One region of the Pseudomonas sp. NPDC090233 genome, then DNA from elsewhere that is predicted to be linked to it. Evidence: predicted binding sites of a transcription regulator. Region 1 holds the regulator's gene; the other holds the start of a gene.
The links. The regulator sigma-54, encoded in region 1, starts transcription at its own class of promoters, with help from an activator protein. The targets are predictions, from matches to a motif close to ANTGGCATNNANNTTGCTNT.
Positions count from the first base shown of each region.

Region 1 (4,622 bases):
GTGCAGGTGCACCTGGGTGCCTTTACCTGCCGCAAGCATCATCACCGCCATGATGCTCTTGCCGTCCACCAGCTTGTCTGGCGCGCGGCCCACGCGCACCTGGCAGGGGAAGCGCCCGGCCACGCCAACGAACTTGGCGGCCGCCCGGGCATGCAGGCCCAGCTTGTTGATGATGGTGATTTCGCGGGCGGGCATCGTGGTGCGGATCCTGTGGGCTAGAGGTCGCGGTGGCGGACCTGGACGTTTTTCAGTGACTGTTGCAGCAATTGGCCGAGCCGTTCGGTGATATAGACCGAGCGGTGGTGGCCGCCGGTGCAGCCAATCGCGATGGTGACATAGGCGCGGTTGCTGGCGGCGAAGCGTGGCAGCCATTTGAGCAGGTAACTGGAAATATCGGAAAACATTTCTTCGACGTCCGGCTGGGCGGCCAGGTAATCGATGACCGGTTGCTCCAGGCCGGAATGCTCACGCAATTCGGGCTTCCAGTAGGGGTTGGGCAAGCAGCGCACGTCGAACACCAGGTCGGCATCGACCGGCATGCCGCGCTTGAAACCGAACGATTCGACCAGAAATGCGGTGCCGGGCTCAGGCTGATTGAGCAGGCGCAACTTGATCGAGTCGCGCAGTTGGTACAGGTTCAGGTTTGTCGTGTCGATCTTGAGGTCGGCAAGGTCGGTGATCGGCCCGAGCAGCTCGCTTTCCACGCGGATTGCCTCGGCCAGCGAGCGGTCCGCGTTGGTCAGTGGGTGGCGTCGTCGGGTTTCCGAGAATCGCTTGAGCAGCGTGTCTTCGTCGGCGTCGAGAAACAGCACATCACACTGGATATGCCGACTACGGGCTTCGGCGAGCAGGTCAGGGAAGCGCGACAGATGACTGGGCAGGTTGCGCGCATCGATGGACACCGCCACCTTCGGCTGCTGCAGCTCGGTGTTGATCAGCGCGTTTTCTGCCAACTGCGGTAGCAAGCCGGCAGGAAGGTTGTCGATACAGTAATAGCCGTTGTCTTCCAACACATCGAGGGCGGTACTTTTGCCGGAGCCGGACCGGCCGCTAACGATGATCAGGCGCATATTCAGGCCTCGTTCTGTACGTCCAGGACTACCTGGTAGAGGGCGTCGCTGCTGGCGGCACTGCGCAGGCGATCGCGCACATCCTTGCGATCGAGCATGCTGGCGATCTGGCGAAGCAGTTCGAGGTGCGCGTCAGTGGCTGCTTCTGGCACCAGCAGGACGAACAGCAAATCGACTGGTGCGCCATCTATGGCGTCGTAATCGATCGGAGCGTCCAGGTGCAGCAGGGCGCTAACCGGCCCAGTGCAATCTTTGATGCGGCAGTGGGGGATGGCGATGCCATTGCCGAAGCCGGTGGAGCCGAGCTTTTCGCGAGCAACCAGCTTTTCGAAGACGTCTTGCATCTCCAGCTCAGGCACTTCTTTGGCAATCAGGTTGGCGACCGTTTCCAGGGCGCGCTTCTTACTGCCGCCCGGCACGTTCACCAGGGAACGGCCGGGGGTCAGGATGGTTTCAAGTCGGATCATGGATGAGGGGGATCAGCGGGCAGCTGCACCTTGCAGCAGGCTTTGCTGTTTTTCCTTGTGTTTTTTCAGTTGACGGTCGAGCTTGTCGGCCAGGGCATCGATCGCTGCATACATGTCTTCGTGTTCGGCGTTGGCAACCACTTCTCCACCGGGAATCTGCAAGGTCGCTTCGACCTTCTGCTGCAGCTTCTCGACTTTCATGATGACCTGCACGTTGGTGATCTTGTCGAAGTGACTCTCCACGCGGGCGAGCTTTTCAAGCACATAATCGCGCAGCGGCTGGGTGACTTCTACATGCTGTCCACTGATATTGACTTGCATACAGCTTCTCCTTTGTTGCCCGTGCATAAAGAGGCAGGTGTTGCACCTGCCCCACAAACGCTGTGGCACATCTCAGGCGCTACATCAGTCGCTTGCGCTCGCTCGACGGTGCGATGCCGAGGGACTCGCGGTACTTGGCGACGGTGCGACGGGCTACCTGGATGCCTTGTGCTTCCAGTAAACCAGCGATCTTGCTGTCACTCAATGGCTTTTTCTGATTTTCCGCCGCAACCAGTTTCTTGATGATCGCGCGGATTGCCGTGGACGAGCATTCTCCGCCTTCGGCGGTGCTGACGTGGCTCGAGAAAAAGTATTTCAATTCATAGATGCCGCGCGGCGTATGCATGAATTTCTGCGTCGTCACCCGCGAAATGGTCGACTCGTGCATGCCTACCGCCTCGGCGATGTCGTGCAGCACCAGGGGCTTCATCGCCTCGTCTCCGTGGTCGAGGAAGCCGCGCTGGTGCTCGACGATCTGGGTGGCCACCTTCATCAGCGTTTCGTTGCGGCTCTGCAGGCTCTTGATGAACCAGCGCGCCTCCTGCAACTGGTTGCGCATGAAGGTGTTATCGGCGCTGGTATCGGCGCGGCGCACGAACCCTGCGTACTGCGGGTTGACGCGCAGGCGCGGGATCGCTTCCTGGTTCAGCTCGACCAACCAGCGCTCGCTGTCCTTGCGCACGATGACGTCTGGCACCACGTATTCCGGCTCGCTGGACTCGATCTGCGAGCCGGGGCGCGGGTTGAGGCTCTGCACCAGTTCGATGACCTGACGCAGTTCGTCTTCCTTGAGCTTCATGCGGCGCATCAGCTGGCTGTAGTCGCGCCCACCCAGCAAGTCGATGAAGTCGCTGACCAGACGCTTGGCCTCGGCCATCCACGGCGTGTTGGCCGGCAGTTGGCGCAGTTGAAGCAACAGGCATTCGCCCAGGTTGCGCGCGGCAATGCCGGCAGGTTCGAACTGCTGGATGCGGTGCAGTACCGCCTCGACCTCGTCGAGCTCGATGTCCAGCTCCGGGTCGAAGCCAGCGCAGATTTCTTCGAGGGTGTCTTCCAGGTAGCCCTGGCCGTTGATGCTGTCGATCAGGGTGACGGCGATCAGGCGGTCGGTGTCGGACATCGGCGCCAGGTTCAGCTGCCACAGCAAGTGGCTTTGCAGGCTCTCGCCGGCCGATGTGCGGGTGGTGAAATCCCACTCGTCGTCATCGTTGCTCGGCAGGCTGCTGGCGCTGGTCTGGTAAATGTCTTCCCAGGCTGTATCGACCGGAAGCTCATTGGGGATTCGCTCGCTCCACTCGCCGTCTTCCAGGTTTTCGGTACTGGCGGTGCTTTCCTGGAAACTGTTGTCCTGGACTTCGGCGACCGGTTTGTTTTCGGCGTTGTCCGCCATCGGGTCGCTGTTGTCGAAGTCGTCGCCGTCTTCCTGACGTTCGAGCATCGGATTGGACTCCAGCGCTTCCTGGATTTCCTGCTGAAGGTCCAGGGTGGAGAGCTGAAGTAGGCGGATGGCCTGTTGCAACTGCGGGGTCATCGTCAGTTGCTGGCCCATTTTTAGGACGAGCGATGGTTTCATGGCTGGGGCTAAATACCTTGTTCGCCGGCGCGCATGCGCCATCCACTACACGAGGGCGCCGGAGCGCCAAATTCAAGCAAGTTTTATGCCTTAAATTGTAGCGTTTGCCTAGAGCACAGTAACAACTTAAGCCCCATCAAGGCGGCAAAGCGCGTGCTCCAGGCGCGTCCTGGGATCAGAGTCGGAACTCGTGGCCCAGGTAAACTTCCTTGACCAGCTCATTGGCCAGGATAGTCTGCGCATCGCCTTCGGCAATCAACTGGCCGTCGTTGACGATGTAGGCGGTTTCGCAGATATCCAGGGTCTCGCGGACGTTGTGGTCGGTGATCAATACACCGATGCCCTTCGCTTTGAGGTGGTGGATGATCTGCTTGATGTCGCCAACCGAAATCGGGTCGACACCGGCAAAGGGTTCATCCAGCAGGATGAACTTCGGTGCGGTCGCCAGGGCGCGCGCGATCTCGACACGGCGGCGCTCGCCACCGGACAGGCTCATGCCGAGGTTGTCGCGGATGTGGCTGATGTGGAATTCCTGCAGCAGGCTTTCCAGTTCCTTGCGGCGGCCCTCGCGGTCGAGCTCCTTGCGGGTCTCGAGGATGGCCATGATGTTGTCGGCCACCGACAGCTTGCGGAAGATCGAGGCTTCCTGCGGCAGGTAGCCAATGCCGGCGCGGGCGCGGCCGTGCATGGGCTGGTGGCTGACATCGAGGTTGTCGATGCGCACGCGGCCCTGATCGGCCTGGACCAGGCCGACGATCATGTAGAAGCAGGTGGTCTTGCCGGCGCCGTTGGGGCCGAGCAGGCCGACGATCTGGCCACTGTCGATCGACAGGCTGACGTCGCGCACGACCTGCCGACCTTTGTAGCTCTTGGCCAGGTGCTGGGCTTTGAGGGTTGCCATTTACTCGGCCTTCTTCTTCGGCTGGATCACCATGTCGATGCGCTGGCGCGGGGCGGTGACGTTGCCGCCACGACCGGCGGTCGCCACCTGGGACTTGGTGTTGTAGACGATTTTCTCGCCTTCGGTGGTGTTGCCTTCGTTCTCGACCTTGGCGCGATCGGTGAGGATCACCGTGTCTTTCTGCGCCTGGTACTGGATGGTCACGGCCCAGCCCTTCATTTTGTCGGGCTTGGCAGTGCTCTGCTGTTGCTCGAAATAGGCCAGGTTGCCCACCGAGGTGACCACGTCGA
Region 1 covers NZ_JBIVYQ010000003.1:342,023-346,644, reverse strand. The annotation lists gene ACIQUF_RS09760 (HPr family phosphocarrier protein) at 1-195, opposite strand, end outside; gene rapZ (RNase adapter RapZ) at 216-1,070, opposite strand; gene ptsN (PTS IIA-like nitrogen regulatory protein PtsN) at 1,073-1,537, opposite strand; gene hpf (ribosome hibernation-promoting factor, HPF/YfiA family) at 1,550-1,858, opposite strand; gene ACIQUF_RS09740 (RNA polymerase factor sigma-54) at 1,938-3,431, opposite strand; gene lptB (LPS export ABC transporter ATP-binding protein) at 3,607-4,332, opposite strand; gene lptA (lipopolysaccharide transport periplasmic protein LptA) at 4,333-4,622, opposite strand, start outside.

Region 2 (4,622 bases), on a different contig from region 1:
GGTGAGAGGCGGTCGACCAGCAGCCCCATGACGAAGCGCAGCACCGCGCCCGCCAGAATCGGCGTGGCGACCATCAGGCCGCGCTGCTGAGTGGTCAATTGCAGGTCGGTGGCGATCTGTACTGCCATCGGGCCAAGCAGGTACCAGACCATAAAGCTCAAGTCGAAATACAGGAACGCGGCGAACAGCGTGGGCACATGCCCGGATTTCCAGAAGCTGGTACTCATCGAACACCTCACTCGGCAATGCAACGGAAACAAAAAGACGTCGCTACCCTGTCCACTGGCGTGGAGGGGAGAGCGACGTCTTTGTCGGGGTTTGTGGGCAACCGCCGTTGGCTACCGGTGTGGTTTGTTCAGCAAAAGGTGGGCCAACATCGCTGGCGGCACTAACCCAGCATTTCGTGCATGGCGATGATCTGTTCGGCCACCTGGATCAGCTTCTGCTGGCGGCTCATGGCCTGCCGGCGCATCAGGGTATAGGCCTGCTCTTCGTTGCAATCTTTCATCTTCATGAGCAAGCCCTTGGCCTGCTCGATGCGTTTGCGCTCTGCCAGCTGCAGATCGCGCGCCAGCAACTGCGCTTTAAGGGCCTGGTCGCTCTCGAAGCGGGCCATGGCCACATCGAGAATCGGCTGCAGCCGGGCGGCGTGGATGCCTTCGACGATATAGGCGCTGACACCTGCCTGGATCGCCTGGCGCATCACCCCAGGGTCATGTTCGTCGGTGAACAGCACGATCGGCCTCGGCTGGTCGCGGCTGACCATCACCACTTGTTCCATGACATCGCGGTCGGGCGAGTCGGTATCGATCAACACCACATCCGGTCGCACCGTTTCGACGCAGGCGGGCAGGTCGATGGTCAGGTCTGGCGCTTCGATCACCTCGAAGCCAGCTTCTCGCAGCGCTGCCTTGAGGCGGCCAAGCTTGTTCTGGGTGTCGTCGATGAGCAGGATGCGCAGCATGGTGGTCCCCCTCACAAACCGGTACGGGCATTGGGTATTTCGCCCAAGGCATGCAGGCGAAAGCTGCGGGCGTAGCCGTGCGGGTCGCTGCCGTCCCAGCGGATGCCGTCGATCAGCAGGCTGCTGCGCATGACCGAGGCGGGGCAGGACACGCCGAGGGCGTCGGCGGCCTCGTGGTACAGCCCCAGTTGCTGCACCTGACGGGCTACGCCGAGGTAGTCGGGGTCGTCGCGCAGCAGGCCCCAGCGGCGGAACTGGGTCATGAACCACATGCCGTCGGACAGGTAAGGCAAGTTGGCCCGGCCCTGGTCGAACAGGCGCAGGGCGTGTGGGTCCTGCCAGTGGTTGCCGAGGCCGTCCTGATAGTCGCCGAGCAGGCGCGGTTCGACGGTTACGAATGGCGTATCCAGGTAGGCACTGCCGCTGAGCAGCTGCGCAGCGCTGCGGCGGTTTTCCTGGCTTTGCTCGATGAAACGGCTGGCAGCGAGGATCGACTTGATCAGTGCGCGTGCACTGTTGGGGTACTGTTCGGCGAAGGTGCGTGCGCAGGCCAGGACCTTTTCCGGGTGATCGGGCCAGATCGACTGGCTGGTCGCCAAGGTGAAGCCCTGGCCCTGGGCGACGGCAGCGGCGGCCCAGGGTTCACCGACGCAGAAGCCATCGATGCGGCCAGCCTGAACGTGCGCCGCCATCTGCGCGGGTGGCACTACCACACTGTTGACGTCGTGCAGCGGGTGGATGCCCTGGCTGGCCAGCCAGTAATACAGCCACATGGCATGGGTGCCGGTGGGGAAGGTCTGGGCGAAGGTCAGTCGCGCACCGCCCTGGTGCACCAGGCGTGCGAGTGCTTCAGGGCTGGTCACGCCCTTGCGCTGCAGGGCAGGGGACAGGTTGATGGCCTGGGCATTCTGGTTCAGCCCCATGAGCACGGCCATGTCGCTGGCCGGTACGCCGCCAATGCCCAGGTGTACGGCGTAAACCAGGCCGTACAGGCAGTGTGCGGCATCCAGTTCGCCGCTGGCCAGCTTGTCACGCAGGCTGGCCCATGAGCCTTGGCGCTTGAGGTTGAGGGTCAGGCCGTGCTGCTGGGCGAAGCCCTGGGTGGCGGCGACCACCACCGAGGCGCAATCGGTGAGGGCCATGAAGCCGATATCGAGGCTGGGTTTTTCCGGCGCGTCGCTGCCGTTTACCCAGGCCAGAGCAGATGTATTCACGTAGATCCTCGCCTGTACGGATTAGGCAGTCGTGCAGGCGATGTAGCAACGCATGTGCCAAGGCGCTGTCATGCTGGGCGCGCGCTGGCTATAATCGCAGCCTCACTTACCCCTGAGCCTTGCCCGCCCATGTATACCCTGGCCCGCCAGCTGCTGTTCAAGCTTTCTCCGGAAACTTCCCATGACCTGTCCCTGGACCTGATCGGTGCCGGTGGCCGCCTCGGGCTCAACGGCGTGCTGTGCAAGCAGCCAGCGGCGCTGCCGGTGAGCGTGATGGGCTTGAACTTCGCCAACCCGGTTGGCCTGGCGGCCGGCCTGGACAAGAATGGCGCGGCCATCGATGGCTTTGCTCAGCTGGGTTTCGGCTTCGTCGAAATCGGAACCGTGACCCCGCGCCCTCAGCCGGGCAACCCGAAGCCGCGGTTGTTCCGCCTGCCCGAGGCGACGGCGATCATCAACCGCATGGGTTTCAACAACCTGGGCGTCGATCACTTGCTGGAGCGCGTGCGGGCGTCGCGTTATGACGGCGTGCTGGGGATCAATATCGGCAAGAACTTCGACACCCCGGTCGAGCGCGCAGTCGATGATTACCTGATCTGCCTGAACAAGGTTTACACCGAGGCCAGCTACATCACCGTCAACATCAGCTCGCCCAATACTCCGGGCCTGCGCAGCCTGCAGTTTGGCGACTCGCTCAAGCAACTGCTCGATGCCCTGGCCGAACGCCGCGAACAGCTGGCCGGCGAACATGGCAAGCGCGTGCCGCTGGCAATCAAGATCGCGCCGGACATGAGCGATGAAGAAACCGCGCTGGTAGCAGCAACCCTGATGGAATCGGGCATGGATGCGGTGATTGCCACCAACACCACCATGGGCCGTGAAGGCGTCGAAAGCCTCCCGCATGGGGGTGAGGCGGGTGGCTTGTCGGGTGCACCTGTGCTGCAGAAAAGCACGCATATCGTCAAGGTGCTGTCGGGCGAGCTGGGTGGCAAAATGCCGATCATCGCGGCGGGTGGTATTACCGAAGGCCGGCATGCCGCCGAAAAGATCGCCGCCGGGGCGAGCCTGGTGCAAATCTACTCGGGCTTCATCTATAAAGGGCCAGCGCTTATTCGTGAAGCGGTGGATGCCATTGCGGCCATGCCACGGATATAAAGGCAGGCATAAAAAAGGGCCCCATCAAGGGGCCCCTGGGCCTTCGCCCGCCGCCCGGATGGGGCGTGCATGGTAAATCGAATTCAGTGTCCTCGTTCAGCCAACGGCGTGATTTTCGTTGAGTCTATGGATGCCAGCGGTGCCAGTCATTCCGTCCCAGTTATCACCGCGACCTTCGCGCCAGCCGTTGATCCAGGCTTGGCGAACAGAAGGAAGATTGAAAGGGCAAAGTTCGCGGGATTTGCCGGTGACCCCGTATTGGTAGCCACGTGAATATGCTCTTTCCAACGGATCACGCTTAAGTCTTCTCATAGGGTGTTGCCCTCACTTGTTGACTGTAATGTCCCGTCGGCCTCGCTGAGGCCGGGCAGAGTCGTTCTGCCGGTGTGCGCCCGCTGCCGGCGTGGCGGGCTGAAAGTGCCGCCTCGTTGCGAAGCGGCCTGAGACCAGTTCTAACGAATGCGGGTCACGGTGTGAATGATCGATTTGTCATAAGCAGGTAACCATTCTGTGGGTGAGGGGATAAGTAAATAAATGCGACTCAACCTTGTTTAGCGTTTGGCCCGCTGTGATCGGGGTTTGCTGAACATTGACGTCATTTCGCCAGCGTTGCGGCGGGGTGACAGAAATAATTGGTAATGCGACGAAGGGTCACATCGATCCCGAGATCTGCAGAAATTATTCGTACTGCCTGATGATCTAAGCTGTTTCTGCCACTGGCGAGAACAGATCGATCAGGCGGCCTGGCCCGTCCGCTGCACATAGTGCGTGCAGCAAAGGCCACTCGGACGCTTGCTGGAAGGGCGTTCGGGCAAACATCGGCAGGGCGTGCGTCGCCTCGTCACTCAAATAGCCCAAGGCTCTGGAATACTCATGTCGGACCGTTTCGAACTCTATCTCACCTGCCCCAAAGGCCTGGAAGGCCTGCTTGCCGAAGAGGCCAAGGGCCTTGGCCTTGACGATGTGCGCGAGCACACCTCGGCCATTCGCGGCGAAGCCGACATGGAAACCGCCTACCGCCTGTGCCTTTGGTCGCGCCTGGCCAACCGCGTGCTGCTGGTGCTCAAACGCTTCAACATGAAAAACGCCGACGACCTGTACGACGGCGTGAACGCTGTCGACTGGGCCGATCACCTGGCGGCCGACGGCACCCTTGCCGTGGAGTTCAGTGGCCATGGTTCGGGCATCGACAACACCCACTTCGGTGCACTCAAGGTCAAGGACGCGATCGTCGACAAGCTGCGCAACCGTGAAGGTCTGCGCCCATCGGTGGAGAAGATCGACCCGGA
Region 2 covers NZ_JBIVYQ010000005.1:195,043-199,664, reverse strand. The annotation lists gene ACIQUF_RS15480 (nitrate/nitrite transporter) at 1-227, opposite strand, end outside; gene ACIQUF_RS15475 (ANTAR domain-containing response regulator) at 389-964, opposite strand; gene ACIQUF_RS15470 (CmpA/NrtA family ABC transporter substrate-binding protein) at 976-2,178, opposite strand; gene ACIQUF_RS15465 (quinone-dependent dihydroorotate dehydrogenase) at 2,308-3,333, shown strand; gene rmf (ribosome modulation factor) at 3,430-3,645, opposite strand; gene rlmKL (bifunctional 23S rRNA (guanine(2069)-N(7))-methyltransferase RlmK/23S rRNA (guanine(2445)-N(2))-methyltransferase RlmL) at 4,207-4,622, shown strand, end outside.
Region 2: the regulator sigma-54 is predicted to act here: its motif matches at 2,221-2,240, upstream of ACIQUF_RS15470 (CmpA/NrtA family ABC transporter substrate-binding protein).